DNA from 4 places in the Pseudomonas atacamensis genome. Region 3 is predicted to be linked to each of the others. Evidence: predicted binding sites of a transcription regulator. Region 3 holds the regulator's gene; each other region holds the start of a gene.

Region 1 (7,623 bases), 660 kb from region 3:
GCTGATCGTTCCCACGCTCTGCGTGGGAATGCCTCAATGGACGCTCTGCGTCCGCTGTTGGGACGCGGAGCGTCCCGGGCTGCATTCCCACGCAGAGCGTGGGAACGATCAGTCGGGTGGGGGATTATTTGCAGGCGTCAGCGATCGCGTCGGCGAGCGATGCGAGGCGGGTGGCGTCGATCCCGGCAACGTTCGCCCGACCCGAGCTGACCATGTACACGCTGTGCCGCTCGCGCAGGTGTTTAACCTGTTCCGGCGACAGGCCGGTGTAGGAGAACATCCCGCGTTGCACGCCGATGTGGGCAAAACGCTCGCGCAAACCGTGGGGTTCCAGCGCTTCGACCAGACCGCTGCGCAACTGCGCGATTCGTAAGCGCATCGCTTCCACTTCATCGGCCCAGCGCGCTTTCAGCTCTGGATCGGCGAGGATGGTCGCGACCACCGCCGCGCCGTGATCCGGCGGCGTCGACCACAGATTGCGGGCGATGTTGGCCAGTTGGCTGCGGATGTCGATGAGCTTGTCGGCGCTGGTCGCGCAGACGATCAGCGCACCGGTACGGTCTCGATACAGGCCGAAGTTCTTCGAGCAGGAACTGGTGATCAGCAGCTCCGGCACTTGCGCCGCGAACAACCGGGTCGACCACGCGTCCTGCTCCAGACCATCGCCAAAACCCTGATAAGCAAAGTCGATCAGCGGCAGCAAATCGCGGCTGCGCACCACTTCAAGCACGCGCTTCCAGTCGTCATGGCTCAGGTCGAAACCGGTCGGGTTGTGGCAGCACGCATGCAACAGCACCACGTCGCCCTTTGGCACTTCACTGAGCACGGCGAGCATCGCTTCGACGTCGAGGCGGTTGTCACTGCCGACGTACGGGTAGTGGCTGACCTTGACCTTGGCGGCGGCGAAAATGGTTTCGTGGATCGGCCAGGTCGGGTTGCTCAACCACACGCCTTTGCCCGGCAGGCATTGCGCGATGAAGTCGGCCGCCAGCCGCAAGGCACCGGTACCGCCTGGGGTCTGGGTGGCGCCGGCGCGTTGTTCGGTGATCAGTTGTGAGTCGGCGCCGAGCACCAGTTCGTTGATGACCTTGCCGAACAGCGGATTGCCGTGGCCACCGATGTAGGTCTTGGTGTCCTGGCTTTCGACCAGTCGTGCCTCGGCGATTTTCACCGCCTCGGGGATTGGCGTCAGACCCTGGGCATCCTTGTAGACGCCAACGCCGAGGTCGAACTTGCGCGGATTGGCATCCTGCGCATAGGCCTCCATCAAACCGAGAATCGGGTCGCCGGGGACCCGGCCGATGGCGTCGAAGTGCATTACTTGCGTCCTTCTGCGGTCTTGGCCACTTCGTCAGTGCGCGCAGCCATGATGAAGTCGTTGCGGTGCAGGCCTTTGATCGAATGGCTCCACCAGGTCACGGTGACTTTGCCCCACTCGGTCAGCAGGCCCGGGTGGTGACCTTCGGCCTCGGAGATTTCGCCGACGGCGTTGGTGAACGCCAGCGCATGCTTGAAGTTCTTGAACAGGAAAACTTTCTCCAGCTGCATGATGCCGTCGCGTACTTCGATGTTCCAGTCAGGGATCTGCTTGATCAGGATCGGCAGTTCTTCGTCGCTGACTTGTGGCGCATCGGCGCGGCAGGCTTCGCAGTGGGCTTGGTTCAAAGTCGACATGGTGTATTCCTGAAAACGAGTGTGTTTTTTATTAAAGCGCGTGTGCCGCCAATGCCGTCACGCTAAAGCAAAGTGGCGGCGACGGACAGACGCAATTGTCAGCAAAAGTCGCGGTTCAGGCGGCTTTGGGTTTCGGCGGAAATTTCGGCGCGTGCAAGCCCAGCTGCATGCCTTGGCGAACCATGGCCATGATGTCTTCATGGGCCACATCGAACAGGCGCTTGAGATTGGGCAGGACGAAGTACAGCGGTTGCAGGATGTCGATGCGATACGGCGTGCGCATGGCTTCCAGCGGATCGAAGAGCTGATGCTCGGGCTCGTCCGACAGGCAGTAAACGGTTTCTTTCGGCGAGGACAGAATCCCGCCACCGTAGATGCGCTTGCCCTGCGGGGTGTCGACCAGACCGAATTCGATGGTCATCCAGTACAGCCGCGCCAGATACACGCGTTCTTCCTTGGTCGCTTGCAGGCCAAGCTTGCCGTAGGTGTGGGTGAATTCAGCGAAGTAGGGGTTGGTCAGTAGCGGGCAGTGGCCGAAGATCTCGTGAAAAATGTCCGGCTCTTGCAGATAGTCGAGTTCTTCGCGGGTACGTATGAAGGTGGCGACGGGGAATTGTTTGCTGGCAAGCAACTCGAAAAAGGTCTGGAAGGGAATCAGCGCCGGCACCCGGGCAACCTGCCAGCCAGTGGTCTCGCCGAGCACTTTATTGATCTCGGCCAGTTGCGGGATGCGGTCGTGGGGCAGACCGAGTTTTTCGATACCGTCCAGGTATTCCTGGCACGCGCGACCTTCAATCACCTTCAACTGGCGAGTGATCAGCGTGTTCCACACCGCATGTTCTTCGGCGGGGTAGTCGATAAAACCTTTCGCATCGGGCTCGCGAGCCACGTATTGCGTCTGCTTCATGCTGCTCTCCTGCTAGGAAATTCGTTTTTGTTATGTCCAGCGATGGCTAAAGGAATACCCCAGAGCGCGAAGCTGCGCAGCATGTTGAGCCGTGCATGTGTAGGAAATTTCGTCGAGTTTCGTAAAGTTATCGTTACGCTTTGTCGGGTAATCAGCAATTACGGTGATTGGCGGGTTTGAAAAGGGCAGGGGCTGTCACATAATCTTGACAACTATCTGCGTGCCTCGACAGAAACATCTGCCCCGGGCGCGCCACAGAACCCTGTGGGAGCGAGCCTGCTCGCGAAAGCGGTCTGTCTGACACATCGATACTGGATGTGCTGGCCCCTTCGCGAGCAGGCTTGCTCCCACAAGGACATGTGTTTTCCTCTCAAACCTGTCGGGCCTTTTTCTATGCGCATCAAAGTCCACTGCCAGAACCGCATCGGCATCCTGCGCGACATTCTCAATCTGCTGGTGGCGTACGGGATCAACGTCGCACGCGGCGAGGTGGGTGGTGAGCATGGCAATGCGATCTACCTGCACTGCCCGAACCTGATCAACATTCAGTTCCAGGCGTTGCGCCCCAAGTTCGAGGCGATCGGCGGGGTGTTTGGGGTCAAGCGCGTCGGGCTGATGCCCAGTGAACGCCGGCACATGGAATTGAACGCACTGCTTGGCGCGCTGGAGTTTCCGGTGCTGTCGATCGACATGGGCGGCTCGATCGTTGCGGCCAACCGCGCGGCGGCGCAGTTGCTCGGCGTGCGCGTCGATGAGGTGCCGGGGATTCCGCTGTCGCGCTACGCCGAAGATTTCGACCTGCCCGAACTGGTGCGCGCCAACAAATCGCGGATCAACGGCATGCGCGTCAAGGTCAAGGGCGACATCTTTCTCGCCGACATCGCGCCGCTGCAATCGGAGCACGATGACAGCGAGGCCATGGCCGGCGCCGTACTGACGCTGCACCGCGCCGACCGCGTCGGCGAGCGTATCTACAATGTGCGCAAGCAAGAGCTGCGCGGTTTCGACAGTATTTTCCAGAGCTCGAAAGTCATGGCCGCTGTGGTCCGCGAAGCGCGACGCATGGCGCCGCTGGATGCACCGCTATTAATAGAAGGCGAAACCGGCACCGGCAAGGAACTGCTCGCGCGCGCCTGCCATCTCGCCAGCCCGCGTGGACAGTCACCGTTGATGGCGCTCAACTGCGCCGGGTTGCCGGAGTCGATGGCCGAGACCGAACTGTTCGGCTACGGCCCCGGCGCTTTCGAAGGCGCTCGCGCTGAGGGCAAGCTTGGCCTGCTGGAGTTGACCGCTGGCGGCACGCTGTTTCTCGATGGCGTCGGCGAGATGAGCCCGCGCTTGCAGGTCAAATTGCTGCGCTTTCTTCAGGACGGTTGCTTCCGTCGCGTCGGCAGTGATGAAGAGGTCTATCTCGATGTGCGGGTGATCTGCGCGACCCAGGTGGACTTGTCCGAATTGTGCGCGCGCGGCGAGTTTCGTCAGGATCTCTATCACCGCTTGAACGTGCTGTCGCTGCACATCCCGCCACTGCGCGAATGCCTCGACGGTCTGACGCCGCTGGTTGAACACTTTCTCGATCAGGCCAGTCGGCAGATCGGCTGTCCGCTGCCGAAACTGGCCCCGGCGGCGATGGATCGCCTCAGCCATTACCACTGGCCGGGCAACGTGCGGCAGTTGGAAAACGTGCTGTTCCAGGCGGTTTCCCTGTGCGACGGCGGCACGGTCAAGGCCGAACATATTCGCCTGCCCGATTACGGCGTGCGTCAGCCGCTTGGCGATTTTTCCCTCGACGGAAATCTCGACGAGATCGTCGGGCGTTTCGAGAAAGCCGTGCTGGAACGCTTGTATTCCGAGCACCCGAGCAGTCGGCAGTTGGGCAAGCGGCTGGGGGTTTCGCACACGACGATTGCCAACAAGTTGCGCGAGTATGAGGTTGGCAAGTCTCAGTCATAGCCGCAAGTGATCGTTCCCATGCTCTGCGTGGGAATGCAGCCCGGGACGCTCCGCGTCCCAAAGCGGACGCAGAGCGTCCAGTGAGGCATTCCCACGCAGAGCATGGGAACGATCAGTGTCCAGGCCGAACCTTGCCACTAACCGGCATGACACCGCCGGTTTTTCGTCTTCGACCCATTTCAGATTCCCCCTCTGATCCCCTCAAGTCCCCTGTTTACCGGGCCTTCGCCCGCCAATAAAAAGTTGGTCTGCAAATTGCTTATGGCTGAGCAGTACAGCGGTGGGCGGCAAACGTCCGGCATGCAGAGGAAACACAGTGGACAAGTACCTTTATGTGGCAATGACCGGCGCCAGCCAGAACGCACTGGCGCAGCGGGCGCATGCCAACAACCTGGCGAACATCTCCACCAACGGCTTCCAGCGCGACCTCGAGCAGGCGCGTTCGATGCCGGTGTTCGGTGACAGCTTTCCGGCGCGCGCGTTTGCCATGAGCGAACGTCCCGCCACCGACTTCACGCCGGGCTCGCTGGTGCAGACCGGGCGTGAACTCGACGTCGCGGTATCCGGCAACGGTTTCATCGCCGTGCAAAACCCCAGCGGTGGTGAAAGCTACGTGCGCACCGGCAGCCTCAACATCGACGCCCTCGGCGTATTGCGCGCCGGCAACGGCATGCCGGTGATCGGTAATGGCGGCCCGATCGCCGTGCCGCCCGAGCAGCAGGTCGAAGTCGGCGAAGACGGCACCATCAGCATTCGCGCGATGGGCGAAGGCCCCCGCGTCATGGCCGAAGTCGACCGGATCAAGCTGGTCAACCCGGACATCAAGAACATGAACAAAGGCCTCGACGGTTCGATTTACACCAAGGACGGCCAGCCGGCGCAAGCCGACGCCAACGTCAAACTGGTCTCGGGTTTCCTTGAGTCGAGCAACGTCAATGCCGTGGAAGAAATGACTTCGGTGCTGGCCCTGGCCAAGCAGTTCGAGTTGCACGTCAAGATGATGAACACCGCCAAAGACGACGACCAGGCCATGGCTCGGGTCTTGCAGATCAGCTAATTATCAGAACGTCGCGCCGTAAAACAGGCGCACGAGGAGAATCGAATGCTTCCGGCTCTATGGGTTGCCAAAACCGGTCTGTCCGCCCAGGACACCAACCTGACCACCATTTCCAACAACCTGGCGAACGTCTCGACCACGGGTTTCAAACGTGACCGTGCCGAGTTCCAGGACCTGCTCTATCAGATCAAGCGTCAGCCAGGTGCCCAGTCGACCCAGGACAGCGAACTGCCGTCGGGTCTGCAAGTGGGTACCGGTGTGCGCATTGTCGGCACCCAGAAAAACTTCACCGCCGGCAGCCTGCAAACCACTGAGCAGCCGCTGGACATGGCCATCGACGGTCGCGGTTTCTTCCAGATCCTGCAGCCGGACGGCACCACGTCCTACACCCGTGACGGTACTTTCCACCTCGACTCCAATGGCCAGATCGTCAACGCCAGCGGTTTCGCCCTGGAGCCGGCGATCATCATCCCGAACGATGCGCAGACCTTCACCGTCGGCCGTGACGGCACCGTGTCGATCACCATCGCCGGCAACCCGGCCTCGCAAGTGATCGGCAACCTGCAGACCGCCGACTTCATCAACCCGGCCGGCCTGCAAGCCGTGGGCAACAACCTGTTCCTGGAAACCGCTGCTTCCGGCGCGCCGCAGGTCGGCACCCCGGGCCTGAACGGTTTCGGTACCACGCTGCAGAACACCCTGGAAACCTCGAACGTCAGCACCGTTGAAGAGATGGTCAACATGATCACCACTCAACGCGCCTACGAGATGAACTCCAAGGTGATCTCCACCGCCGACCAGATGCTCTCGTTCGTAACGCAGAATCTGTAATCCAGTCTTTGGGGCGGCCTGAGGTCGCCAGCAACACCGTGAGGTAGGGTCATGAAGCGCTTTGTATCTGTTCTGGCATTGAGTGGGGTCGTCTCGCTCGCGGGCTGCGTCGCCCCGACGCCCAAGCCCAATGACCCTTACTACGCCCCGGTGTTGCCGCGCACACCGTTGCCGGCGGCGGCCAACAACGGCTCGATCTATCAGGCCGGCTTCGAGCAGAACCTGTACAGCGACCGCAAGGCGTTCCGGGTCGGTGACATCATCACCATCACCCTGAACGAGCGCACGCAGGCAAGCAAGAACGCCAACTCGCAGATGGACAAGAACAGCGATAACTCGATCGGCCTGACCTCGTTGTTCGGCTCCAGCCTGACCACCAACAACCCGATTGGTGGCGGTGACCTGAGCCTCAACGCCGGCTACAGCGCCGACCGTTCGACCAAGGGCGACGCCAAGTCCGGGCAGAGCAACAGCCTGACCGGTTCGATCACCGTGACCGTGGCCGACGTGCTGCCCAACGGCATCATCGCCGTGCGTGGCGAGAAGTGGCTGACGCTCAACACTGGTGACGAACTGGTGCGCATCGCCGGTATGGTCCGCGCCGATGACATCGCGACCGACAACACCGTGTCGTCGACCCGTGTCGCCGATGCGCGCATCACCTACTCGGGTACCGGCGCGTTTGCCGATACGAGTCAGCCAGGCTGGTTCGACCGTTTCTTCCTCAGCCCGCTGTTCCCTTTCTAGGTGGCTACGTTGAATCTGAAAAGCCTTATGGTGGCCGCGTTGTTGATGTCTGCGGCGTTCACCGCCCACGCCGAGCGGCTGAAAGACATCGCCAGCATTTCCGGCGTGCGCTCCAACCAGTTGATCGGTTACGGCCTGGTGGTCGGGCTTAACGGCACCGGTGACCAGACGACGCAGACCCCGTTCACCCTGCAGACCTTCAACAACATGCTCTCGCAGTTCGGCATCAAGGTGCCGCCGGGATCGGGCAACGTGCAGTTGAAGAACGTCGCGGCGGTGTCGGTGAGTGCCGATCTGCCAGCGTTTGCCAAACCGGGTCAGCAGGTCGACATCACCGTGTCCTCGATCGGTAACTCCAAGAGCCTGCGTGGCGGCACCTTGCTGCTGACGCCGCTCAAGGGTATCGACGGCAACGTCTATGCGATCGCTCAGGGCAACCTCGTCGTTGGCGGTT
Region 2 (7,623 bases), 950 kb from region 3:
AGGATTTCGTTGATGCCGGTGTAGCGCAGGCGCGCGTCCATTTCCGCCGCCAGGCGTTGTGCCGGTCGGCCGTTGGCGCCTGGCAGTTGCGCGAGGATCTGGTCGATCTCTTCGGTACAGGCACGCAGCGAACGCGGCACATCGGCGCGTAACAGCAGCAGTTCGGCGACATGCCGGGCGCCGGGCGCGTCGCGGTAGATTTCGGTGTAGGCCTCGAATGAGGACAAGGCGCGCAGCAGCGCACTCCATTGGTAATAGGCGTGCGCCGTGCCATCGCTGACTGCTTCGGCCTGATCACCGGCCATTTCGTAACGGGCATCGAGCAGGCGCAGCGTGTTGTCCGCGCGCTCGATAAACGTGCCCAGACGAATGAAGCGAAACGCGTCGTTGCGCATGATCGTGCCGTATGAGGCGCCACGAAACAGGTGCGAACGCTCCTTGATCCATTCGCAGAAACGGCTCATGCCATAACGGCTCAAGCCCTGTTCGGCGATGCCGCGAATTTCCAGCCAGGTCGCGTTGATGTTTTCCCACATGTCCGCAGTGATTCGCCCGCGTACCGCATGAGCACTGGCCCGCGCTGCACCAAGGCAGCTGTAGATACTGGCCGGGTTGGCCGCATCCAGTGCGAAGAAATGCAGCAGGCGCTCGGCGTGCAGGTCACCGTGGCGTTCAAGGTAATCGTCCAGGGTGCCGGTGATCAGCAACGGCATGGCGAGCTCGTGGAGACCGTCGCCGCGCCCGTCCTGCGGCATCAGCGACAGCGAATAACTGATGTCGAGCATGCGCGCGAGATTCTCCGCACGCTCCAGGTAACGCGACATCCAGTACAGATCCGAGGCAGTTCTACTTAACATGGCAAGCTTCCTTCAATCCTCGACTACCCAGGTGTCCTTGGTGCCGCCGCCCTGGGAGGAATTCACCACCAGGGAGCCTTCACGCAACGCGACACGGGTCAAACCGCCGGGCACGACCCGGGTTTCGCGACCGGACAGCACAAACGGACGCAAATCGATATGGCGCGGTGCAATGCCGTTTTCGACAAAGGTCGGACAGGTCGACAGCGACAGCGTCGGCTGCGCGATGTAGGCATGGGGTTTGGCTTTGATGCGCTCACGAAAGGCATCGATTTCCGCCGTCGTCGCGGCCGGTCCGACCAGCATCCCGTAACCGCCGGAGCCCTGGGTTTCCTTGACGACCAAATCCGCAAGATTGGCCAGCACGTGGGACAGCTCGGACGGGTTGCGGCACTGCCAGGTCGGCACGTTTTTCAGAATCGGCTCTTCGTCGAGGTAGAAACGGATCATGTCGGTGACAAACGGGTACACCGATTTATCGTCCGCCACTCCGGTGCCGATGGCGTTGGCCAGCACCACATTGCCGGAACGATAGGACGACAGCAGCCCCGGCACGCCGAGCATCGAGTCCGGGTTGAATGCCAGCGGATCGAGGAAGGCGTCGTCGAGGCGACGATAGATCACGTCGACCGCTTTCGGGCCATCGGTGGTGCGCATGAATACCTTGTCGTCACGCACAAACAAATCCGCGCCTTCTACCAGTTCCACGCCCATTTCCCGGGCAAGAAACGCGTGTTCGAAGAACGCGCTGTTGAAGCGTCCCGGCGTCAACACCACCACGCTCGGGTTGTCGATCGGGCTTGAGCTTTTCAGGGTGTCGAGCAGCAGATTGGGATAGTGATCGATCGGGGCGATGCGCTGGGCGGAGAACAGTTCGGGGAACAGACGCATCATCATCTTGCGATCTTCGAGCATGTAGCTGACGCCGCTGGGTGTGCGCAGGTTGTCTTCGAGAACGTAATAAGTGCCATCGCCATCGCGCACCAGATCGACGCCGGAGATGTGCGAATAGATATCGCGGTGCAGATCCAGACCTTGCATCGCCAATTGGTATTGCTCGTTGGCCAGCACCTGTTCGGCGGGAATAATCCCGGCCTTGATGATGCGCTGCTCGTGGTAGAGGTCGGCGAGAAACATGTTCAACGCTTTGACCCGCTGGATGCAGCCGCGCTCGACAATCCGCCATTCACTGGCCGGAATGCTGCGGGGAATGGTGTCGAACGGAATCAGGCGCTCGGTGCCCTGCTCGTCGCCATAGAGCGTGAAGGTGATCCCGGCACGGTGGAACAGCAGATCGGCCTCGCGGCGGCGCTGCGCGAGCAGCTCGTCGGGCGTCTCGGCCAGCCAGCGGGCAAATTCCCGGTAATGCGGGCGGACCAGGCCGCCGGCATCGTACATCTCATCAAAATAGGTGCGGATCATGCCGTACTCCTTGTCACTCCGGACATACAGGCCTTCGCAAGGCCCGTGCCATCGGCATAAACGCTTTGATTTCAATCGGTTGTAGATCCACGCCGGAGGCTGCGCACCATTCCTGTGCGGCAAATGCCCCGGCCCGATTGCCCCCGCTTCATTGCGACGCACTGCATCGCCTATCACCAGCATAGTCAGAGTTGATTTCACTGCCCGGCCACGACTGCGGATAATCCGCGCATTCGCTGCAAAACTTCCCCGGCACGCCGCCGCAAAGTAGACAGCTCAACTGATCTGAACTGCCTTGGCAGCCCCGTCCCGACAGGACTTTATTGCATACCCGTCTTCCCTTTTAGCCACCCTCTCCGGTGGCTTTTTTTTGCCCTGGATTCTTGTTTCAGGGTTTTGCCACTGCGATATGCAGAAGCCAGAAACGACAACGGCCGACCCGAAGGTCAGCCGTTGCCCGACAGACAATGCGCAATATCAATTCAACCGGTAACGATTGCGCACCTCCTGCTTCACGCCCCAACCCTCGATAATGCCGCCCAGCGGTTCGACCACGGCTGAAAAGCCTTGCTCGAAATCGCCGATGTCGTCATAGGTTGCGTACATCACTTTGCTCAATTCCAGCGACCAGGCGCCGTCGTCGCGCGCACTGACCTGGGCATTGATGGATTCACCGCGAAATTTGCCTGCTGCCCTGCGCGCCCGCTCCTCGTCCGGGAAAATCGCGTAGAACTCGATGGGATGGAACCGGGAAAAATCGAAACCGCCTTCTTTCATGCGGCGCAGAACGTTGCTGCTGATGTCTTCTTGATAGGCTGTGCTCATGAATCGTCCCCCTCGATTGATGGATAGACTTTCCGTATTCCCGCCCCGGGCCTTTTGGCCTAAGTACTACGGCAACGTGGTTGCGCGCGGGAAACAAGCATGTAGCTGACAAGACCAGACCTTAGCGATCCATTCGCTGATCTCGCTTGCAGAGTAGCCCCAAGAGAGCGCCGCTGCCAAGGCCTGGTTTACGAGATGACAGGAAGTATTCAGACAGGGGTGATGCTGCGGATTTCGATGCCGTTCTGGGTCTTGAGGTTTTTCACCCCCGCATCGGCGGTGCGCCCTTCCAGATCGTTGAGATCCAGCTTGGCGGCGACCGGAAGAAGCCGCTCTTTGACGAGCCGTGCGGCTTCATCATCGGACGGGCATTCCTCACGTTCGAAGACTTCATCGACAATTTCACCGTGATCATCCACGAAAGTGACTTTCCACTTTTGCATCAGTGCCTCCTCGATCAACCCGTAAATGGGCTTACCTCTATCTCGACTTTTTTCCGCGATAGTTGGTTCAAAAGGATTACAGCCGACAACGGTGAAAATAACCATCCAATCGGTAAGGCGGACTTCTGTGGCGAGGGGATTTATCCCCTCACCACAAAAGCTCCCTTGCAGAGCGACTTCAGCGTGATCAGTCGTTGCTCGGCTTGTTGACCGCCTGCAGCACGTATTGCGGCAAAGCGAACGCGCCGATGTGGATTTCCGGGTTGTAGTAGCGGGTGACGATGCCGCTGCCGATGAAGCGCTGTTGCAGGGTTTCACGGCTGAGCTTGCGGTAGGCCGGGTTGGTCGAGCCCCAGGCGAAGGTCATCGAACCGCCGATGTAGGTCGGTACGGCCGCCTGATAGAAATGCCAGTCCGGGAACAGGCTGCGCAGGCGACCGGCGGTGGTTTTGACTTCGTCGATCTGCATGAACGGCGTGCCGTTCTGAGTGACGAGAATGCCGCCTTCGTTCAGGCAGCGGTGGCATGCCTGGTAGAAGTTCTCCGAGAACAGCACTTCGCCCGGGCCGATAGGGTCGGTGGAGTCGGAGATGATCACGTCGAATTTTTCAGTGGTGGTGGCGACGAAACGCATGCCGTCATCGATCACCAGGTTCAGGCGCGGATCGTCGTAGGCTCCGGCGGAATGGTTCGGCAGGAATTCCTTGCACATGTCGACCACGGTGCCGTCGATCTCGACCATGGTGATGTGCTCGACGCCGGCGTGCTTGGTCACTTCGCGCAACATACCGCCGTCACCGCCGCCGATGATCAGCACGCGCTTGGCAGTGCCATGGGCGAGGATCGGCACGTGGGTGAGCATCTCGTGGTAGATGAATTCGTCGGCTTCGGTGGTCTGGATCACGCCGTCCAGCGCCATCACCCGGCCCATGCGCGGGTTCTGGAAGATCACCAGGTGCTGGTGTTCGGTGCGCACTTCGTGCAGCAGTTTTTCCATGCGAAAACGCTGGCCGTAGCCTTCGTAGAGGGTTTCCAGGTACTCGCTGGTCTTGGTGACGGTCATGGTCAAGTGCTCCGATAAATGCGCGGGCGCCATCGTGGGGACGATTGCCCGGGAAAGGCGCGCATTCTACGTTGCCGAAGATGACAGGTCGAACCTCAGGTTGTTTTTTACCAGCGCAAATTACTGTGGGAGCGAGCCTGCTTGCGAAAGCGCAGCATCAGTTGCCGGTGATGGCGACTGACCCAACGTCTTCGCGAGCAGGCTCGCTCCCACAGGGATGACCGTGTGATCGAAAATCAGCTCAGATCCGGACGTTGCCCCGTGGCCCGGCAATCGCCCAGATGATCAGGCCCAGCACCGGCAGGAGGATGATCAGCAACACCCAGACGATTTTCATTCCGGTGGAGGCGCCGCTTTTCAGCACGTTGATGATGGCCCAGATGTCGAGGGCAAGGATGATCAGGCCAATCAGACCGTTGAACGTGGAACCCATGGTGTCGCTCCAGAATAGTGGCATGCACTTTTAGGATAGACGGTCGCGCGCAGGGTTCCCTTTTATTGCGTTCAGACGTGAACGGCGACCTTCAAGGCTTCCAGCGCTGGCGCAGCGGCGATGCCAACCTCGGCGCATAACTCCAGCACGCGGGGCACATCGTTGCCGTAGACCAGGACCATTTGCAGCTCATCGTCGAGCAACTGGCTGAAGTTCATCAACGTGTAACCGCCGTTTTCCTTGTTCAGGCTGCTCATCTGCACCTGAATACGGTTGAGTGCGGTCAGTGCTTCGGTCTTGGCCAGTTGCTTGGGCTTGAGATTGAAATCCACGCCCGGACCAAACGAGGCAACGATTTGTGCGAACAGATCGACGTAGGTATCGGCCTGAAACAGCACGGTTTCCGGCAGGCTGCCGACCACTACCCACTCACCCAGCGGGATCGGGAAAGTATCGTCGTAGTTGATGTCCGGATTGGCGGCCAGAAAAGCCTCGGCGTCGGCGTAGGCCTCGGCGGCTTCGTCGGCCACTTTCAGGATCTCATCCTCGCCCATGCAGCCGGAGCTGATTTTGCTGATGAGTTCGACGAGTGCGGCTTTCATGAGGGCGGATCCTGTGGCGGAGGTGAATTTTCAGGGCGCGAAGGATAGCGCATTCTGCCCTTCGCCACAGTCCGTGGACTTTACGCCAGCAACTTTTCCAGCTGCGCGGTGGTATCGACCGCGCCCATGGTCCGCGCCGCATCCAGCGCGGTCACGCCATTGGCGTCCTTGGCTTTCGGGTCTGCGCCCTGGCCGATCAGGTAGTCGACGATTTCAACGCGGTTGAACATTGCCGCCATCATCAACGCGGTACGGCCGTCGAAGGAAGAACCTTCGATTTCGGCGCCCGCCTCGACCAGCGCCTTGACCACCGCCAGATCGCCCTTGAACGCAGCGCCGGCAATCGGGCTCTGGCCGTTGCCATTGCGCATTTCCGGATCGGCCTTGTGTTTAAGCAGGACCTTCACCGCATCGACATGGCCGTAGTAGCTGGCGAGCATCAACAAGGTGTCGCCCTTGCTGTTTTTCAGGTTCACCGGCAGCCCGGCGCTGACCAGGCGATCAAGCATCTCGGCATCACCGTCGCGCGCCTTGTTGAAAACCTGCTCGGTGAATTCGGCAGCTTCTTCAGGGGTCATCTGGCGGCTTTGGTCGGACATGGGGCACTCCATTTCGGTCTATCGGAAAGCCGACAGTTTCCCGAGCGCGACGGTGGCTGTCACTCGGTTTTTTCCAAGCGTCCCGATAGCCACACTCAATATCGATGTTTGCCCTGTTGAATTTCAGCGAGGATTTGCTCACTGACATGCACATAGGTTTCGCTGCCCGGCAGCCAGGCGAAGATCGGGTCATCGCCGGTGAGCCCGGGGTCAAAGCCTTCCGTTTTCAGGCGGGTCTTCTGGTATTTGAAGGTCCCGGTGGTTTCCATTTTCACTTTCACCCGCAAGAACAACGGCACGGCATAAGCCGGCATACGTTGCCGGACGAAACTCAGCAGTTCGGCAAAATCCAGCGTGGCCAAGGATTCGGCGGGAGTGATTGCGGCCATCCCCGCACGCCCGTTGGTGTTGGGGATTTCCACACCGTAGGCCACGGCTTCAGCGATCAATGGATGCTGCAACAACAGGTTTTCGACTTCGGTGGTCGACACGTTTTCACCCTTCCAGCGATAGGTATCGCCGAGGCGATCAACAAATTGCGCATGGCCGAAACCGATATTGCGCAGCAGGTCGCCGGTGTTGAAAAAGCGATCGCCCTTGTTGAACACATCGTGGAGGACGACGCGGGCGGTTTTCTGCGGGTCGGTGTAACCGTCCAGCGGTGCCTTGTCGTCGATCCGCGCCAGCAGCAGGCCCTGCTCGCCCTTGCCGACCTTGCGCATGAAACCATCATCGCCGCGCAATGGCTCGCCACTGTCATGGTCGTAAGCGACCAGTTCCCACGCCATCAGCGAAAAACCGACGGTGTTGTCGAAATTGAGGATGTTGGTGAAACCGATGTTGCCGTCGCTCGCCGCGTACAGCTCACAAATGTGCTCGACGGCAAAACGCGTCTTGAACTCGGCCCAGGCACCAGGACGCAAACCATTGCCGATCATCTTACGCACGTCGTGCCGGCTGTCATCGGCGCTGACCGGTTGCTCGACCAGGTAGCGACACAGCTCACCGACATAGCCGATGGTGGTTGCGCGATAGCGGCGCACGTCACCCCAGAACTGGCTGGCGCTGAACTTGCGGCGGATGGCGAAACCCGAGGCGCCGTTGATCGCCGATCCCCAGCACACGCACAGACCCGTGGCGTGATACAGCGGCAAGGTGCAGTAAACGATGTCATCCGGGCGCATATCGAGGGCGATCATGCCGAAGCTCGCCGAACTGCGCATCCAGCGTCCATGCTTGAAAACACCGGCCTTGGGCAGGCCGGTGGTGCCGGAGGTGTAAATGTAGAAACACGGATCGTCGAAGAAAATCTGTGCGCTGCTCGGCGGGTTATCGCTACTGGCGTCAGCACTGGCGCTGATCAGATTGACGTAACCCTC
Region 3 (7,623 bases):
CCGCGCGGGATGCGGATATCGACGTTATTGAAAATGCTCCGCGCACCGCGCTTGAAGGAGACTCCCTTCAGCTCGACCGCGTAGGCGTTATCGGCACTCATCTAAACTCCTTGCGATGCAGCCTCTCACTGGGATGCCAGACTTTCCTCGGAAACACCTGCATCCCGGGCAGGCCGAACTGGCGGCGAACTATATCACTGCAAAGGCTGAGCGCCCAAGCGAGAACCCGGCCAAGATCGCCGACTGAAGAGGGCCCGAGCGAGTTTCAGAGGGTTTTGGTAACCAGTAATGACAAAGCACGTCGAACTTGCGTGAGGCTTTGCCACATAACCGCTATAATCGCCGCCTTTTCATCGGCCCATACGATTCTGACATGAGCAAAACCCGCGACCTGATTCAATCGGCACAACGCACCATCCGCCTCGAAGTGGAAGCCGTCCAAGGCTTGATGGCCCATATCGACGCCGATTTCGTACGCGCTTGCGAGATGATTCTGGCCAGCAAGGGCCGCGTGGTCGTGGTCGGCATGGGTAAATCCGGGCATATCGGCAACAAGATCGCCGCCACCCTGGCCAGCACCGGCACCCCGGCGTTTTTCGTGCATCCGGCCGAAGCCAGCCATGGCGACATGGGCATGATCACCCGCGACGACGTGATCCTGGCCCTGTCGAACTCTGGTTCGACCAATGAAATCGTGACTCTGCTGCCGTTGATCAAACGCTTGGGTATCCAGCTGATCAGCGTCACCGGCAATCCACAGTCGCCACTGGCGAAGGCTGCGGAGGTCAATCTCAATGTGCATGTCGAGCACGAAGCCTGCCCGCTGAATCTGGCGCCGACCTCTTCGACCACGGCCGCGCTGGTCATGGGCGACGCTCTGGCCGTGGCCTTGCTGGAAGCGCGTGGTTTCACCGCTGAAGATTTTGCCTTTTCGCATCCGGGTGGCGCCCTTGGCCGTCGCCTGCTGCTGAAAGTCGAAAACGTCATGCACGCCGGGCAGGAGCTGCCGCAGGTACAACGCGGTACCCTGCTCAAGGACGCGCTGATGGAGATGACTCGTAAAGGTCTGGGCATGACCGCTATTATTGAAGCCGATGGCAAGCTCGCCGGGATCTTCACTGACGGTGATTTGCGCCGCACCCTGGATCGCGCCATCGACATCCGCAGCGCCACCATCGACCAGGTGATGACTGCACACGGCAAGACCGCCCGGCCCGACATGCTCGCCGCCGAAGCCCTGAAAATCATGGAAGACCATCGAATCAACGCCCTGGTAGTCGTCGACGAGGAGGATCGCCCGATCGGCGCCTTCAACCTCTCCGATCTGCTGCGCGCAGGAGTCATGTAATGAGCAACGATCTGCTGCAACGCGGCAAAGCGATCAAACTGGCAGTATTCGACGTCGACGGTGTGCTCACCGACGGCCGCCTGTACTTCCTCGAAGACGGCAGCGAGTTCAAGACCTTCAACACCCTCGACGGCCAAGGCATCAAGATGCTGATGAATGCCGGCGTGCAGACGGCGATCATCAGTGGTCGCAAGACCCCGGTGGTCGAGCGCCGCGCGAAGAACCTCGGCATCCCGCATCTGTTTCAGGGGCGCGAGGACAAACTGGTGGTACTCGACGGTCTGCTCGCGCAACTGGGCCTAAGCTATGAAGAAGTCGCCTATCTCGGTGACGATCTGCCAGACTTGCCGGTGATCCGCCGTGTTGGGCTGGGCATGGCGGTGGCCAACGCTGCCGATTTCGTCCGCGAACACGCCCACGGCGTTACCCGCGCCCGTGGCGGCGAAGGTGCCGCCCGTGAATTCTGCGAATTGATCCTGCGCGCCCAGGGCCGCCTCGAAGCGGCCAACGCCGCGTACCTGTGAGCCTGACCATGTTTAGCAAAAAGTTTCGCAACTTCCTGCTGTTCGGCTGCATCGCGGCGATTTTCGCTGCGGTCGGCTATTGGAACATCAGCCCGGAACGCTTCCTCGACAAGCCACCGGTTTCGGCGGCCGAGAATCCGATCGACTGGTACGCGACCAACACGCACACCATTCAGTACCTGCCCGACGGCAAGGTGCAGTACGAGATGACCTCCGACAAGGCCGAGCACGTCAAGGCTACCGATGTCACTCTGGTAACCAAGCCTGACTTGAACATGTATCGCGGCACCGACTTCCCGTGGCACGTGACCAGTGAGCGCGGCGAAGTGAATTCCGGCGGTACCGAAGTGGAATTGATCGACTCGGTACGCGTACAGCGCACCGACGAGAAACAGCGCGGCACCCTGATCACCAGCACCCGCATGACCGTGTTCCCGCAGCAGGAATATGCGCAGACTGCGCAACCCGTTAGAATCGAGGGCGCTGGCGGTGTATCGACTGGCGTCGGAATGAAAGCGTACCTGAAGGACAGCAGGATACACCTGCAATCGAACGTAAGAGGACAGTATGAGGCTCGTTAAAACCCTCCCTATTTTGCTCAGTCTGGGCGCAGCACTGGGAAGCGCGAGCGCCTGGTCCCTGCCGAACGATCAGCAGCAGCCTATCCGCATTCAGGCCGACGACGCCCAACTGGACGACAAGAATGGCATTGCCACCTATAAAGGTGACGTGATCATTACCCAAGGCTCGATGATCGTTAAAGGCAACACCGTGACCATGACGCGCGCGCCCAATGGCGACATCGATGTGGTGACCTCGGTCGGCAACCTGGCCTATTTCGAGCAGTTGCAGACCCAGGGCGACGCCAACCCGGTCAAGGGCTACGGCGTGACGATTCAATACCACGCCCAGCAGAATCGGGTGGTGCTGATCGACAAGGCCAAGGTTATCGACAAGGATAACAACGTCACCCAGGGCGAAAAAATCGTCTACGACACCGTGAAGAAACTGGCCAGCGCCGGTCGCGCCACGGGCAGCAAGGTCACCGAATCGCGCCCGCGCATCGACATGGTGATCCAGCCGAAGAAGAAAACCGAAGAGAAATCCCAGTAATGGCAACTCTGAAAGCTCAGCACCTGGCCAAGGCCTATAAAAGCCGCCAGGTCGTGCGTGACGTCAGCCTGTCGATCGACAGCGGGCAGATCGTCGGCTTGCTCGGCCCGAACGGCGCCGGCAAGACCACGTGCTTCTACATGATCGTTGGCCTGGTGCAGGCGGATCAGGGCCGTGTGCTGATCGATGATCTGGACGTCAGCCACCAGCCGATGCACGGCCGCGCCAAGGCCGGTATCGGCTATCTGCCGCAAGAAGCGTCGATCTTCCGCAAACTGTCAGTCGCCGACAACATCATGGCGATCCTCGAGACTCGCCCTGAACTCGACAAGGCCGGTCGGCGCAAGGAGCTGGAAAGCCTGCTGCAGGAATTCCACATCAGCCACATCCGCGACAACCTCGGCATGAGCCTGTCCGGTGGTGAGCGCCGCCGGGTGGAAATCGCTCGTGCCCTGGCCACTGCGCCGAAATTCATCCTGCTCGACGAACCGTTCGCCGGTGTCGACCCGATCTCGGTCGGCGACATCAAGCAGATCATCCACCACCTCAAGGCCAAGGGCATCGGTGTGCTGATCACCGACCACAACGTCCGTGAGACCCTGGATATCTGCGAAACCGCTTACATCGTCAACGACGGTCAACTGATCGCCGAAGGTGATGCCGAGACCATCCTGGCCAACGATCTGGTCAAGGAAGTGTATCTGGGTCACGAGTTCCGCCTGTAAGCGCGACAGCGCTGTATCGATTCAAGGCGCATTTATCCGCTTTAATTGTTACAGCGCTCTAGGCAAACACTTCAGTTTCAGGCATATAATTTGCTTAAGTTTGGCGCTTCGGCGCCCTGTAGTGGATGGCGCAAAGCGCCGGCGAATAAGGTGTTAAGCCCCTGCCATGAAACCATCGCTAGTCTTGAGAATGGGCCAGCAGCTGACGATGACACCGCAGCTGCAACAGGCCATCCGCCTGCTCCAATTGTCGACCCTGGACCTGCAACAGGAGATCCAGGAGGCTCTGGAATCCAATCCGATGCTCGAGCGCCAGGAAGAAGGCGACGACTTCGACAACGCCGATCCTCTGGCCGACAACGCCGAACAGAAGCCCGCCGAAATCCAGGAACCCTCCTACCAGGAAACCGCCCCGACGGTGGACAACCTCGAGGATGGCGAATGGAACGAGCGCATCCCCAACGAACTGCCGGTGGATACCGCTTGGGAAGACGTCTACCAGACCAGCGCCAGCAGCCTGCCGAGCAGCGATGACGACGAGTGGGATTTCACCACCCGCACATCCGCCGGCGAGAGCCTGCAGAGCCATCTGCTCTGGCAACTGAACCTGGCGCCGATGTCCGACACCGATCGCCTGATCGCCGTGACCCTGATCGACTGCATCAACAATCAGGGCTATCTGGACGAAACCCTCGAAGAAATTCTTGAAGCGTTCGATCCTGAACTGGACATCGAGCTCGACGAGATCGAAGCCGTCCTGCATCGCATCCAGCAATTCGAGCCCGCCGGGATCGGCGCCCGCAACCTCAGCGAATGCCTGCTGCTGCAATTGCGTCAGTTGCCCGCGAAGACGCCGTGGCTGACCGAGGCCAAGCGTCTGGTCGCCGATTACATCGACCTGCTCGGCAGTCGCGATTACAGCCAGTTGATGCGCCGCATGAAGCTCAAGGAAGACGAGCTGCGTCAGGTCATCGAGCTGGTACAGAGCCTCAATCCGCGTCCGGGCTCGCAGATCGAATCAACCGAAGCCGAATACGTCATTCCCGATGTGATCGTGCGCAAGGACAACGAGCGCTGGCTGGTCGAGCTGAACCAGGAATCGGTGCCACGCCTGCGCGTCAATGCCCAGTACGCCGGGTTTGTTAAGCGTGCCGACACCAGCGCCGACAACACCTTCATGCGTAACCAGTTGCAGGAAGCCCGCTGGTTCATCAAGAGCCTGCAGAGCCGCAACGAAACCCTGATGAAAGTGGCCACGCAGATCGTCGAACATCAGCGCGGCTTCCTCGAATACGGCGACGAAGCGATGAAGCCGTTGGTATTGCATGACATCGCCGAAGCGGTCGGCATGCACGAATCGACGATTTCCCGGGTGACCACGCAGAAATTCATGCATACCCCGCGCGGTATTTATGAGCTGAAATACTTTTTCTCCAGCCACGTCAGCACCTCCGAAGGCGGCGAATGCTCGTCCACGGCGATCCGCGCGATCATCAAAAAACTGGTGGCCGCGGAAAATCAGAAAAAGCCGTTGAGTGACAGCAAGATCGCTGGTTTACTGGAGGCACAAGGCATTCAGGTGGCTCGCCGCACCGTCGCCAAGTACCGCGAATCCCTCGGAATCGCGCCTTCGAGCGAACGCAAGCGGTTGATGTAAGCCACGTTACAGCGTTCCAGTGGCAGGCTTTTCGGCCTGCCGCTTTATGCACTGGCAACGAAGGAGAAGCTGTATGCAAGTCAACATCAGTGGACACCAACTGGAAGTGACCGAACCTCTGCGTTCCTACATCGAGGAAAAACTCGACCGATTGGAGAGGCATTTCGACAAAATCACTAACGTGCAAGTCACGATGTGCGTCGAAAAACTGCAGCAGAAGATTGAAGCCACACTGCATATACCCGGCGGAGAAGTAGTTGCCAACGCAGAAGATACCGACATGTACGCTGCGATCGACTCACTTACCGACAAGCTGGATCGCCAACTCAAAAAGCATAAGGAAAAGACCCAGAGCCTCCTCCAGGGCGCGACCGGTCGTTAACACCCCTATCCCATGATCCGACTTGAAACCATCCTGACCCCCGGCCGTTCCCAAGTGAACGCGCCGGGCGGCAGCAAGAAAAAAGCCCTCGAACAGATTGCCAACCTGATCCACCGCGAAGTGCCGGATCTGGCGATGCAGGACGTCTTCGAGGCGTTGATCGCCCGTGAAAAACTCGGCTCCACCGGTTTTGGTAACGGCATCGCCATTCCCCACTGCCGCCTCAAGAGCTGCACGGCGCCGGTCAGCGCCCTGCTGCACCTCGAAGCTCCGATTGATTTCGATGCCATCGACGGCGCTCCGGTGGACCTGCTGTTCGTGCTGCTGGTCCCGGAAGCCGCGACCGACGCGCATCTGGAGTTGTTGCGCCAGATCGCCAGCATGCTCGACCGCAAGGAAGTGCGTGACAAGTTACGCAGCGCCGCGAGCAACGAAGCCTTGTACCAGGTTGTACTGGACGAGCAGAACGGGCACTAATCATGCGCTTGATCATTGTCAGTGGCCGTTCGGGCTCGGGTAAAAGTACCGCCCTGAATGTCCTTGAGGACAACGGCTACTACTGCATCGACAATCTGCCGGCCGGTTTGCTGCCGGAACTGGCCGAGCGTGCGCTGATTCACACGGAACTGGCGCAGCCGCTGGTCGCCGTGTCGATCGATGCGCGCAACCTGCCCAGCCATCTGTCACGTTTCCCCGAATTGCTCGAAGACGTCCGTGCCAAACACATCAAGTGCGATGTGCTGTACCTGGACGCCGACGAAGAAACCCTGCTCAAGCGTTTTTCCGAGACCCGTCGTCGTCACCCGCTGAGCAACGCCAATCGCTCACTGGCCGAGGCGATTCACGATGAAACCGCCCTGCTCGGCCCGATCGCCGATCTGGCTGACCTGAAAATCAACACCACCAACCTCAATCTGTATCAACTGCGCGATACCCTGAAGTTGCGCCTGTTGAATCAGCCTGAGCCCGGCACGGCGTTTCTGGTTGAATCATTTGGCTTCAAGCGCGGCATGCCGGTCGACGCCGACCTCGTGTTCGATGTGCGCTGCCTGCCCAATCCGTACTGGAAACCCGAGCTGCGCGCTCAGTCCGGCCTCGATGCCCCTGTGGCCGAGTATCTGGCGCAGCAGCCGGATGTCGAAGAAATGTATCAGGACATCTACGCCTACCTGAACAAGTGGCTACCACGCTTCGCCGCCAGCAACCGCGCCTACGTGACCATTGCCATTGGCTGCACCGGCGGGCACCACCGCTCCGTCTACCTGACCGAACGTCTGGGTCAGGCCCTGCAGAAAACCCTGAAGAACGTCCAGGTTCGCCACCGCGACCTCACCTAAAGGATCCACACCGCGATGCCTGCTCGTGAAATCGAAATCATCAATAAACTGGGTCTGCATGCCCGGGCATCGGCCAAATTCGTCGGCGTGGCCGGTCAGTATCCAGACTGCACGATCCGGGTGGGACGCACCCCTGAAACGACTGTCGACGGCAAGAGCATCATGGCAATGATGATGCTCGCGGCGGGTAAAGGCACCAAAATCCATTTGAGCACCGAAGGCGAACAGGCTCAGGAAGCCATGGACGCATTGGTCGATCTGATCGAAAGGTATTTCGACGAAGGTGAATAATCCGCGAGGCGGGGACACTGTTCCTCGCCTCCATTCACCCCAACGCCGTATCCATCACCATCATCAAACAAAACCCGACCAACAGGCCCAGACTGGCCAGCTTGTCATGCCCATGACGGCGCGACTCCGGAATCACTTCGTGGGTCACCACCAGCAACATCGCCCCGGCCGCCAACGCCAGTCCCAGCGGCAACAGCACTTGAGCCAGACTCACCAGCCACGCGCATAACAGTGCAAATACCGGTT
Region 4 (7,623 bases), 1.0 Mb from region 3:
GCAGCAGCACATCCGGCTCCAGCTCGTAGATTTCGCGGATGCCATCGCTGGCGTAGATCACGCTGAAGCGTCCGTCGAATTCCATCTTGAATTGGTAGATGCCACCGGGAACATGGGCGCTGAGCTTCTTCAGCAATGTGTCGCGTGCTGCCAGCACTTCGTGCACGCGTTTGCGCTCGGTGATGTCGATGCAGATCGCCAGATGACCGACCCACAGGCCTTGCTCGTCAAGCACCGGGGTGGCGAGCATGTTCACCGGCAGATGACTGCCGTCGCTGCGCACCAGGGTCCATTCGCGTGCCTCGTGGCCGCCGACCTCGCCGCCCTCGACCAGCATCGCGTGGCAAGTCGGAATGCTTTTGCCGTAGCGCGCACTCAACTCGGCCGAACGCGCCGCCAGTTCCCGTGGTAAATGCAGGTTCTCCAGGGTCATGCGCCCAACGACTTCGGCGCTGCTGTAGCCGAGCATTTGCTCGGCGCCGGGGTTGAAGGTGTTGATCACCCCGCGCAGGTCGGTGGCGATGATCGCGACCTGAGTGGCGGCATTCAGAACGCCGCGCAGTTGACCGTGGGTGCCGCGCAATTCCTGCTCGCGCTCGTGCAACTCCTGGGTGCGCACCTCGACCAGGCGCACCGCGCGCTGGCGCTGGCTGACCAGCACGTAAAGCAAGGCGCTGAGCAGTGCGCTGAGCAAACCGCCCAGAATGATCACGCTGCCCACCGACGAATGGTTGGCTTGCATGAACGCTTCGCTCGGCAGGATATCGACCTGATAGTCGTGATCGGCCATGCGCAGCAAGCGCGTCGCCGCCAGATCGCCGGGCACCGCCTCGTTGCTCGATTCGAACAGCGCTTCGTGCTGATCCTGGGTCGACAGGTCGAGAATGCGCACCGACAGGTAATCGTGCAGGGCATCGGGCAGTCCGTCGGCGAGCAACTGGCGCATGCTGATCACCGCCATCACATAGCCGAATGGCTGCGACTCTCCAGCGCGACTGACCGGCGCCAGCAGCAGCACACCACGCGCATACGACGGCTCAATCCCGACCAGATGCATCGGTTGCGACACCGCCATGCTGCCGAGCTGGTCGGCGCGTTGCAGGGTTTCGCGGCGCAAGGGTTGGGCGAGCAAGTCGTAGCCCAGCGGTGGCGCCAGTCGGCTTTGGGTTTGCGTGTAGAGCACCGGCACGTATTCGTCGCGCGGCGCCGCCAGTTGCAATTCGCCTTTGGCGTCCAGTTCGCGAATGGTGAACTCGCTCAGGCCTTCGTCACGCACCTGCTGTTCAAACGCGGCCCGTTCGGCACCGCTGACTCGCGGCGCGTAGGTGTAGGCCTGGGTGCGCAGCAATAAGGGGCGAGAGTAACCATCGAACTCAGCGCGGGACACCGATTCGGAGTTGGCGAAGAACCGCCGCAGACTATCGAGACGTTGCTCTTGGTCCTGAAAACGTTCGGCGATGCGGCTGTAGCGTTCGTTGGCCAGCAGTTGGAAACGCTGACGCGATTGTTGCTGAAACTGGTTGAAGGTGCCCCATGCGAGCAGCCCGGTGAGAATCCCGCCGGCAAGCAACACCAGCAAAGCGACCAGCCAGGCTGAAACGTCTTCGCTGATGAAACCGAGGATTTTCGGGCGCACGGGGTGCAACGGCATAAGCACGACTCACTCCGCCAGATTTGCGGGAAAACCCCATTGGCGGTGTGTGAGTTATAGCTATTAGCCACTAATTTAGCCAGCACCGCTGGATCCACCGAGCCGTTAAAAATCAACGCTCTGTGGATCCAACCAGTGAAAGCGTCAACGAGCCGTGATTTTCCAGGCGCGGTGGATCTTGGTATTGCGGGCGAAATCCGGATCAATGGTCTGCGCACTGATTTCCTCGACCGCATAACGCTCGGCGAGGTTTTCCTCCAACTGGAACTTGCGGAAGTTGTTGGAGAAATACAGCACGCCACCCGGTGCCAGCCGCGCCATCGCCAAGTCGATCAACTGCACCTGATCGCGCTGCACATCGAAGATGCCTTCCATGCGCTTGGAGTTGGAGAACGTCGGCGGGTCAATGAAGATCAGGTCGTATTCGTCACGGCTGCTTTCCAGCCACGCCATCACATCGCCCTGCTCCAGACGGTTCTTGTCGGAGAAGCCGTTCAACGACAAGTTGCGCCGCGCCCAGTCCAGATAGGTTTTCGACAGGTCGACGCTGGTGGTGCTGCGCGCGCCACCCTTGGCCGCGTGCACGCTGGCGGTCGCGGTGTAACAGAACAGATTGAGGAAGCGTTTGCCGGCCGCCTCTTTCTGAATGCGCATGCGCATCGGCCGGTGATCGAGGAACAGGCCGGTGTCGAGGTAGTCGGTGAGGTTGACCAGCAACTTCACGCCACCTTCATTGACCTCGACGAACTTGCCCTGCGCAGCCTGACGCTCGTACTGCTTGGTGCCGCTCTGGCGCTCGCGGCGCTTGACCACCACGCGGTTCTTGTCGACGTTCAACGCCTGCGGAATGGCCGCCAGCGCATCGAACATGCGCGCCGAGGCTTTTTCCGGGTCGATGGATTTCGGCGCGGCGTATTCCTGAACGTGCACCCAGTCGTGGTACAGGTCGATGGCCATCGCGTATTCCGGCATGTCGGCATCGTAAACGCGGTAGCAATCGATGCCTTCGCGCTTGACCCACTTGCCCATCGCCTTGAGATTTTTCTGCAAGCGATTGGCAAACATCTGCCCGCCTTCACTCAAGCGCGGCTGCTCAATCACTGGCGCCGGGGCTGGCGTCGGCTTGATCGGGTTGCCGTTCTTGTTGAACTTGCGCTCTTGCGGCTCGTCCGGGGTTTGATCGTAAGCCGCTTGCTCGCGCTCGGCCTGACGCTGTTCCGGAGTGCGACGTTCGCCAGTGACGAACTGATCGGGCAGAACCTTGATCAGCAGCAGTTTGCACGGCAGCGCGCCGTTCCAGAACGAATACTGTTTGTGGCTGCGGATACCCATGCGCTTGCCCAGATCCGGGGCGCCGGTGAACACCGCCGCTTCCCAGTTCAGGCAGGCCTGACGCAGACGCTCGCCGAGGTTCTGATAGAGATACAGCAGGCTGGCTTCGTCACCGAGACGCTCGCCGTACGGCGGGTTGCAGATCACCAGACCTTTCTGGTTCTGGTCCGGGCGCGGCTCGAAGGTCGCCACTTCGCCTTGGTAGATCTTGATCCACTCGCTGAGGCCGGCACGTTCAACGTTGTTGCGGCCTGGCTGAATCAATCGTGGATCGGCTTCGTAACCGCGAATCCACAGCGGCGGTTTGGCCAGACCGGCGGCGGCACGCTCGACGGCTTCTTCGTGAAGTTTTTTCCACAGTGCCGGCACGTGACCGAGCCACGCGGTAAAGCCCCACTGCTCGCGGCGCAGGTTTGGCGCCATGTCGGCGGCGATCATCCCGGCTTCGACGAGGAACGTACCGACACCGCACATCGGGTCAGCCAGTGCGCCACCTTCGGCAGCAATACGCGGCCAACCGGAGCGAATGAGGATTGCCGCCGCGAGGTTTTCCTTCAGCGGCGCCGCGCCCTGCTGCAAGCGATAGCCGCGCTGGTGCAGGCTGTGGCCGGAAAGGTCGAGGGACAGAATCGCTTCGCCGCGATCCAGACGCAGGTGGATACGCAGGTCCGGGTTGAGTTTGTCGATGGATGGACGATCGCCCTGCGGCGTGCGCAGTTTGTCGACGATGGCGTCTTTGACTTTCAGCGCGCCGAAGTGGGTGTTGTCGATGCCCGAACCGTGGCCGCTGAATTCGACGGCCAGGGTGCCATCGCTGAGCATGTGATCCTGCCAGTCGATGTCGAGCACGCCGTGGTAGAGGTCTTCGGCGTCCTTCATCGGGAAACGCTTGAGCACCAGCAACACACGGTTGGCCAGACGCGACCAGAGGCACAGGCGATAGGCGGTTTCCATGGTCGCCATGCCACGCACGGCGGAGGTGTGCTCGCGCGCTTCTTCAAGGCCAAGCCCGACGGCTTCCTCGATGAGCAGGCCTTCAAGGCCTTTGGGGCAAGTGAGGAAGAGTTCGAAACGATCGGACATGGTAATTCCAGAGCCTTTGGCTAGTGGGCCGGCAACGCATTGCCGACCCGGTTTTCAATCAGGCGCTTTTCTGAAAGAGCGCCCGCGTGGCACGAAGGTGTGCCGTTCCATCCCCGCTGCTCGGGTTAAAAGAGCTTAGATGCCGGGACAGATAAAAAAGTTGGTGCAACAAAAAGACCGAAAGCGACCCTTCGTCGAATATTACCCAAGCGCAAACGTGGGTCATTCTCACTAAAGGATTAACCCCCTGAGTCAGCGGGGCGCCGATCATACCGGGGTTTGCGCATTGAACGTTGAATAAATACGCGGTTACTTATCGCCATAGCATCCTTTACGTTACGTGCTTATGACAAAACGATCATTCCCTCTATGTGACTCATTGGTTAGAACTGAGCACAGGTTGACGTCGCAACGGCGTCAACACCTTGGCTCGCCACGCCGGCAGCGAGCCGCACGATGGCAGGTTTTTTCTGCCAGACCTCAATTGAGGTCAACGCGACACTACAGTCAACAAGTGAGGGAAACACCCTATGAGAAGACTTAAGCGTGATCCGTTGGAAAGAGCATTTTTGCGCGGATATCAATATGGCGTTGGTGGCAAATCCCGTGAGCTTTGCCCATTTACTCTACCGTCGGTACGTCAAGCCTGGATCAACGGCTGGCGAGAAGGACGCGGCGACAACTGGGACGGTATGACCGGCACTGCGGGAATCCACAGACTCAACGAACTTCACGCCGTCGGCTGACACAGGGCATTTATTCCGACACGACAATCTGAATTTGCAATGAATTAACCACGCACGTCCTTCCCGGACGGCGGGCTACGGCCCAGGGGCTCCTTCGAGGAGCCCTTTTTTATGCCTGCAAAGAGGGTTAACCGGGATCCACGTGGCGAGGGGATTTATCCCCGCTCGGCTGCGCAGCAGTCGCGAAGTCCGAACTTCAATCTACCTGGCATATCACTGTGCAAGGCTTTGGGGCTGCTGAGCAGCCCAGCGGGGATAAATCCCCTCGCCACAAAGGCTCCCACAAGGCCTCCGCAATCCTCAGCGCAACGCGGCGATCGCATCCACCGATTCACGAATCAGCGCCGGGCCTTTGTAGATGAAGCCCGAATAGATCTGCACCAGGCTTGCACCTGCCGTGATCTTCTCCGCCGCGTGCTTGCCTTCGGTAATGCCGCCCGCGGCAATGATCGGCAAACGCCCGGCCAATTCGCCCGCCAGCACCTTCACAGTGTGGGTGCTCTTCTCACGCACCGGCGCACCCGACAGACCGCCCGCCTCGTCGCCATGCTCCATGCCTTCAACACCGACACGGCTCAAAGTCGTATTGGTGGCGATGACCGCGTCCATGCCGGTTTCGATCAATGCCTGGGCAACCTGCGCAGTCTCTTCGTCGGTCATGTCCGGCGCGATCTTGATCGCCAGCGGCACATGCTTGCCGTGACGCAGGGCCAGTTCGGCACGACGGGTGGCCAGATCCGCGAGCAATTGCTTGAGCGAGTCACCGAACTGCAGGCTGCGCAGGCCCGGGGTGTTTGGCGAGCTGACGTTGACGGTGACGTAGCTGGCGTGGGCGTAAACCTTGTCCAGGCAGATCAGGTAATCGTCGACCGCACGCTCGACCGGGGTATCGAAGTTCTTGCCGATGTTGATGCCCAGCACGCCTTGGTATTTTGCCGCAGCGACCCGCGCCAGCAGGTTATCCACACCGAGGTTGTTGAAGCCCATGCGGTTGATGATCGCCTCGGCTTCCGGCAGGCGGAAGATCCGTGGTTTCGGGTTACCCGGCTGCGGACGCGGGGTCACGGTGCCGATTTCGACAAAACCGAAACCCAGTTGCGCAAAGCCGTCGATGGCCGCGCCGTTCTTGTCCAGACCTGCCGCCAGCCCCACCGGGTTCGGGAACTCCAGCCCCATGACGGTCACCGGCATTTTCGCCGGCGCCTTGCACAGCAAGCCGTTGAGGCCCAAACGTCCACCCGCGCCGATCAGATCCAGCGACAGATCGTGGGAGGTTTCCGGGGAAAGTTTGAACAACAGCTGACGGGCCAGGGTGTACATGGGCGGCAATGACTCGGGCGGCGAAAAGAGGCGGCGATTATAGCCGGGCATCGTCCCCCGGCGCGAGGCGCCTGCGCGAATCAGGCGACTGGCATATGCCTTGCACCACCCCGCTCATCAGTCTGCCGACCAATGACGGCGCGCAGACCAGGACAATGGCGTCGTCCCCGGGTTTTGCCTGCGCAGAATCCGGGACGACGTTTTTTTGAGGTAGCGTATGAACGAAACGTCCTTGGGGCCTCTGGCCTGGGTCAATGGCAGCGACGCGCCGGAAAAGAGCGCGATCAATCTCGGCTTCATGGCGCTGAGCGACTGCGCCTCGGTGGTGGTCGCCGCCACTCAGGGCTTCGCCCAGCCCTACGGCCTGACCCTGAACCTCAAGCGTCAGGCGTCATGGGCCAACCTGCGCGACAAACTGGTCAGCGGCGAACTGGATGCCGCGCACAGCCTGTACGGACTGATTTACGCGGTGCACCTGGGCATCGGCGGCGTCGCCCCGACCGACATGGCAGTGCTGATGGGTCTGAACCAGAATGGCCAGAGCCTGAACCTGTCCCATGGTTTGCAACAGGCTGGCGTGAACAGTCCTGAAGCGCTCGATCGGCATGTGCACCAAAGCCGCGCAAAACTGACCTTCGCCCAGACCTTTCCCACCGGCACCCATGCGATGTGGCTTTATTACTGGCTGGCGAGCCAGGGCATTCATCCGTTGCAGGACGTCGACAGCGTGGTCGTGCCGCCGCCGCAAATGGTTGCGCACCTGCAAGCCGGGCGCATCGACGGCTTTTGCGTCGGCGAACCGTGGGCGGCCAGCGCCGTGCAGCAGGATCTCGGTTTCACCCTGGCGACCAGCCAGAGCATCTGGCCCGACCACCCGGAAAAAGTCCTCGGCTGCACCCGCGAATTCGTCGAGCAATATCCCAACACTGCGCGGGCGCTGGTGATGGCCATTCTTGAGGCCAGTCGCTTCATCGAAGAAAGCCCGGAAAACCGCCGCAGTACCGCGCAATTGCTCAGCGCTGCGGAGTACCTCGACACCCCCGCCGCGTGCATCGAGCCGCGTTTCATGGGGGATTACGCCGACGGCCTCGGCAATCGCTGGCAGGATCCGCATGCGCTGCGTTTTCATGGCGATGGCGAGGTCAATCTGCCCTACCTTTCCGACGGCATGTGGTTCATGACCCAGTTCCGTCGCTGGGGTCTGTTGCGCGAGGATCCGGATTATCTGGCCGTCGCCCGCCAGGTTCAGCGTCTGGATCTGTACCGCGAGGCAGCGAGCGCTGTCGGTATTGCGGCTTCGCACGCCGACCTGCGCAGCAGCCAGTTGCTCGACGGCAAGGTCTGGGACGGCAGCGATCCGGCGGGCTATGCGCGGAGTTTCAAGCTGCATGCCCTTTGCGACGCCGCCCCGCTTCTCGCCCAGCGCTGACAGGAGACCGCGAACATGTTGCGCATTCTGCTGATCAACGACACCGCGAAAAAAGTCGGACG

The links. The regulator sigma-54, encoded in region 3, starts transcription at its own class of promoters, with help from an activator protein. The targets are predictions, from matches to a motif close to ANTGGCATNNANNTTGCTNT.
Region 1: JWU58_RS20130 (flagellar basal body rod protein FlgF) is a predicted target of sigma-54. The motif match lies at 4,777-4,796, and genes of this name have one in related genera.
Region 2: JWU58_RS18725 (circularly permuted type 2 ATP-grasp protein) is a predicted target of sigma-54. The motif match lies at 2,313-2,332, and genes of this name have one in related genera.
Region 4: JWU58_RS18415 (CmpA/NrtA family ABC transporter substrate-binding protein) is a predicted target of sigma-54. The motif match lies at 6,220-6,239, and genes of this name have one in related genera.

The regions. Positions count from the first base shown of each region.
Region 1 covers NZ_CP070503.1:4,413,540-4,421,162, reverse strand. Annotated here, with positions in the region: gene JWU58_RS20150 (amino acid aminotransferase) at 125-1,318, opposite strand; gene JWU58_RS20145 (4a-hydroxytetrahydrobiopterin dehydratase) at 1,318-1,674, opposite strand; gene phhA (phenylalanine 4-monooxygenase) at 1,790-2,581, opposite strand; gene JWU58_RS20135 (sigma-54-dependent transcriptional regulator) at 2,975-4,534, shown strand; gene JWU58_RS20130 (flagellar basal body rod protein FlgF) at 4,851-5,591, shown strand; gene flgG (flagellar basal-body rod protein FlgG) at 5,637-6,422, shown strand; gene flgH (flagellar basal body L-ring protein FlgH) at 6,474-7,169, shown strand; gene JWU58_RS20115 (flagellar basal body P-ring protein FlgI) at 7,197-7,623, shown strand, end outside.
Region 2 covers NZ_CP070503.1:4,127,479-4,135,101, forward strand. Annotated here, with positions in the region: gene JWU58_RS18720 (alpha-E domain-containing protein) at 1-857, opposite strand, end outside; gene JWU58_RS18725 (circularly permuted type 2 ATP-grasp protein) at 870-2,279, opposite strand; gene JWU58_RS18730 (ribonuclease E inhibitor RraB) at 2,757-3,104, opposite strand; gene JWU58_RS18735 (hypothetical protein) at 3,314-3,547, opposite strand; gene speE (polyamine aminopropyltransferase) at 3,735-4,610, opposite strand; gene JWU58_RS18745 (PLDc N-terminal domain-containing protein) at 4,852-5,043, opposite strand; gene JWU58_RS18750 (hypothetical protein) at 5,115-5,645, opposite strand; gene JWU58_RS18755 (ankyrin repeat domain-containing protein) at 5,726-6,244, opposite strand; gene JWU58_RS18760 (long-chain-acyl-CoA synthetase) at 6,340-7,623, opposite strand, start outside.
Region 3 covers NZ_CP070503.1:5,076,776-5,084,398, forward strand. Annotated here, with positions in the region: gene JWU58_RS23195 (ATP-binding cassette domain-containing protein) at 1-101, opposite strand, end outside; gene JWU58_RS23200 (KpsF/GutQ family sugar-phosphate isomerase) at 374-1,348, shown strand; gene JWU58_RS23205 (KdsC family phosphatase) at 1,348-1,872, shown strand; gene lptC (LPS export ABC transporter periplasmic protein LptC) at 1,881-2,453, shown strand; gene lptA (lipopolysaccharide transport periplasmic protein LptA) at 2,440-2,985, shown strand; gene lptB (LPS export ABC transporter ATP-binding protein) at 2,985-3,710, shown strand; gene JWU58_RS23225 (RNA polymerase factor sigma-54) at 3,877-5,367, shown strand; gene hpf (ribosome hibernation-promoting factor, HPF/YfiA family) at 5,441-5,749, shown strand; gene ptsN (PTS IIA-like nitrogen regulatory protein PtsN) at 5,762-6,226, shown strand; gene rapZ (RNase adapter RapZ) at 6,229-7,086, shown strand; gene JWU58_RS23245 (HPr family phosphocarrier protein) at 7,102-7,377, shown strand; gene JWU58_RS23250 (ZIP family metal transporter) at 7,412-7,623, opposite strand, start outside.
Region 4 covers NZ_CP070503.1:4,053,741-4,061,363, forward strand. Annotated here, with positions in the region: gene JWU58_RS18395 (sensor domain-containing diguanylate cyclase) at 1-1,651, opposite strand, end outside; gene rlmKL (bifunctional 23S rRNA (guanine(2069)-N(7))-methyltransferase RlmK/23S rRNA (guanine(2445)-N(2))-methyltransferase RlmL) at 1,796-4,066, opposite strand; gene rmf (ribosome modulation factor) at 4,597-4,812, shown strand; gene JWU58_RS18410 (quinone-dependent dihydroorotate dehydrogenase) at 5,113-6,132, opposite strand; gene JWU58_RS18415 (CmpA/NrtA family ABC transporter substrate-binding protein) at 6,350-7,561, shown strand; gene JWU58_RS18420 (ANTAR domain-containing response regulator) at 7,577-7,623, shown strand, end outside.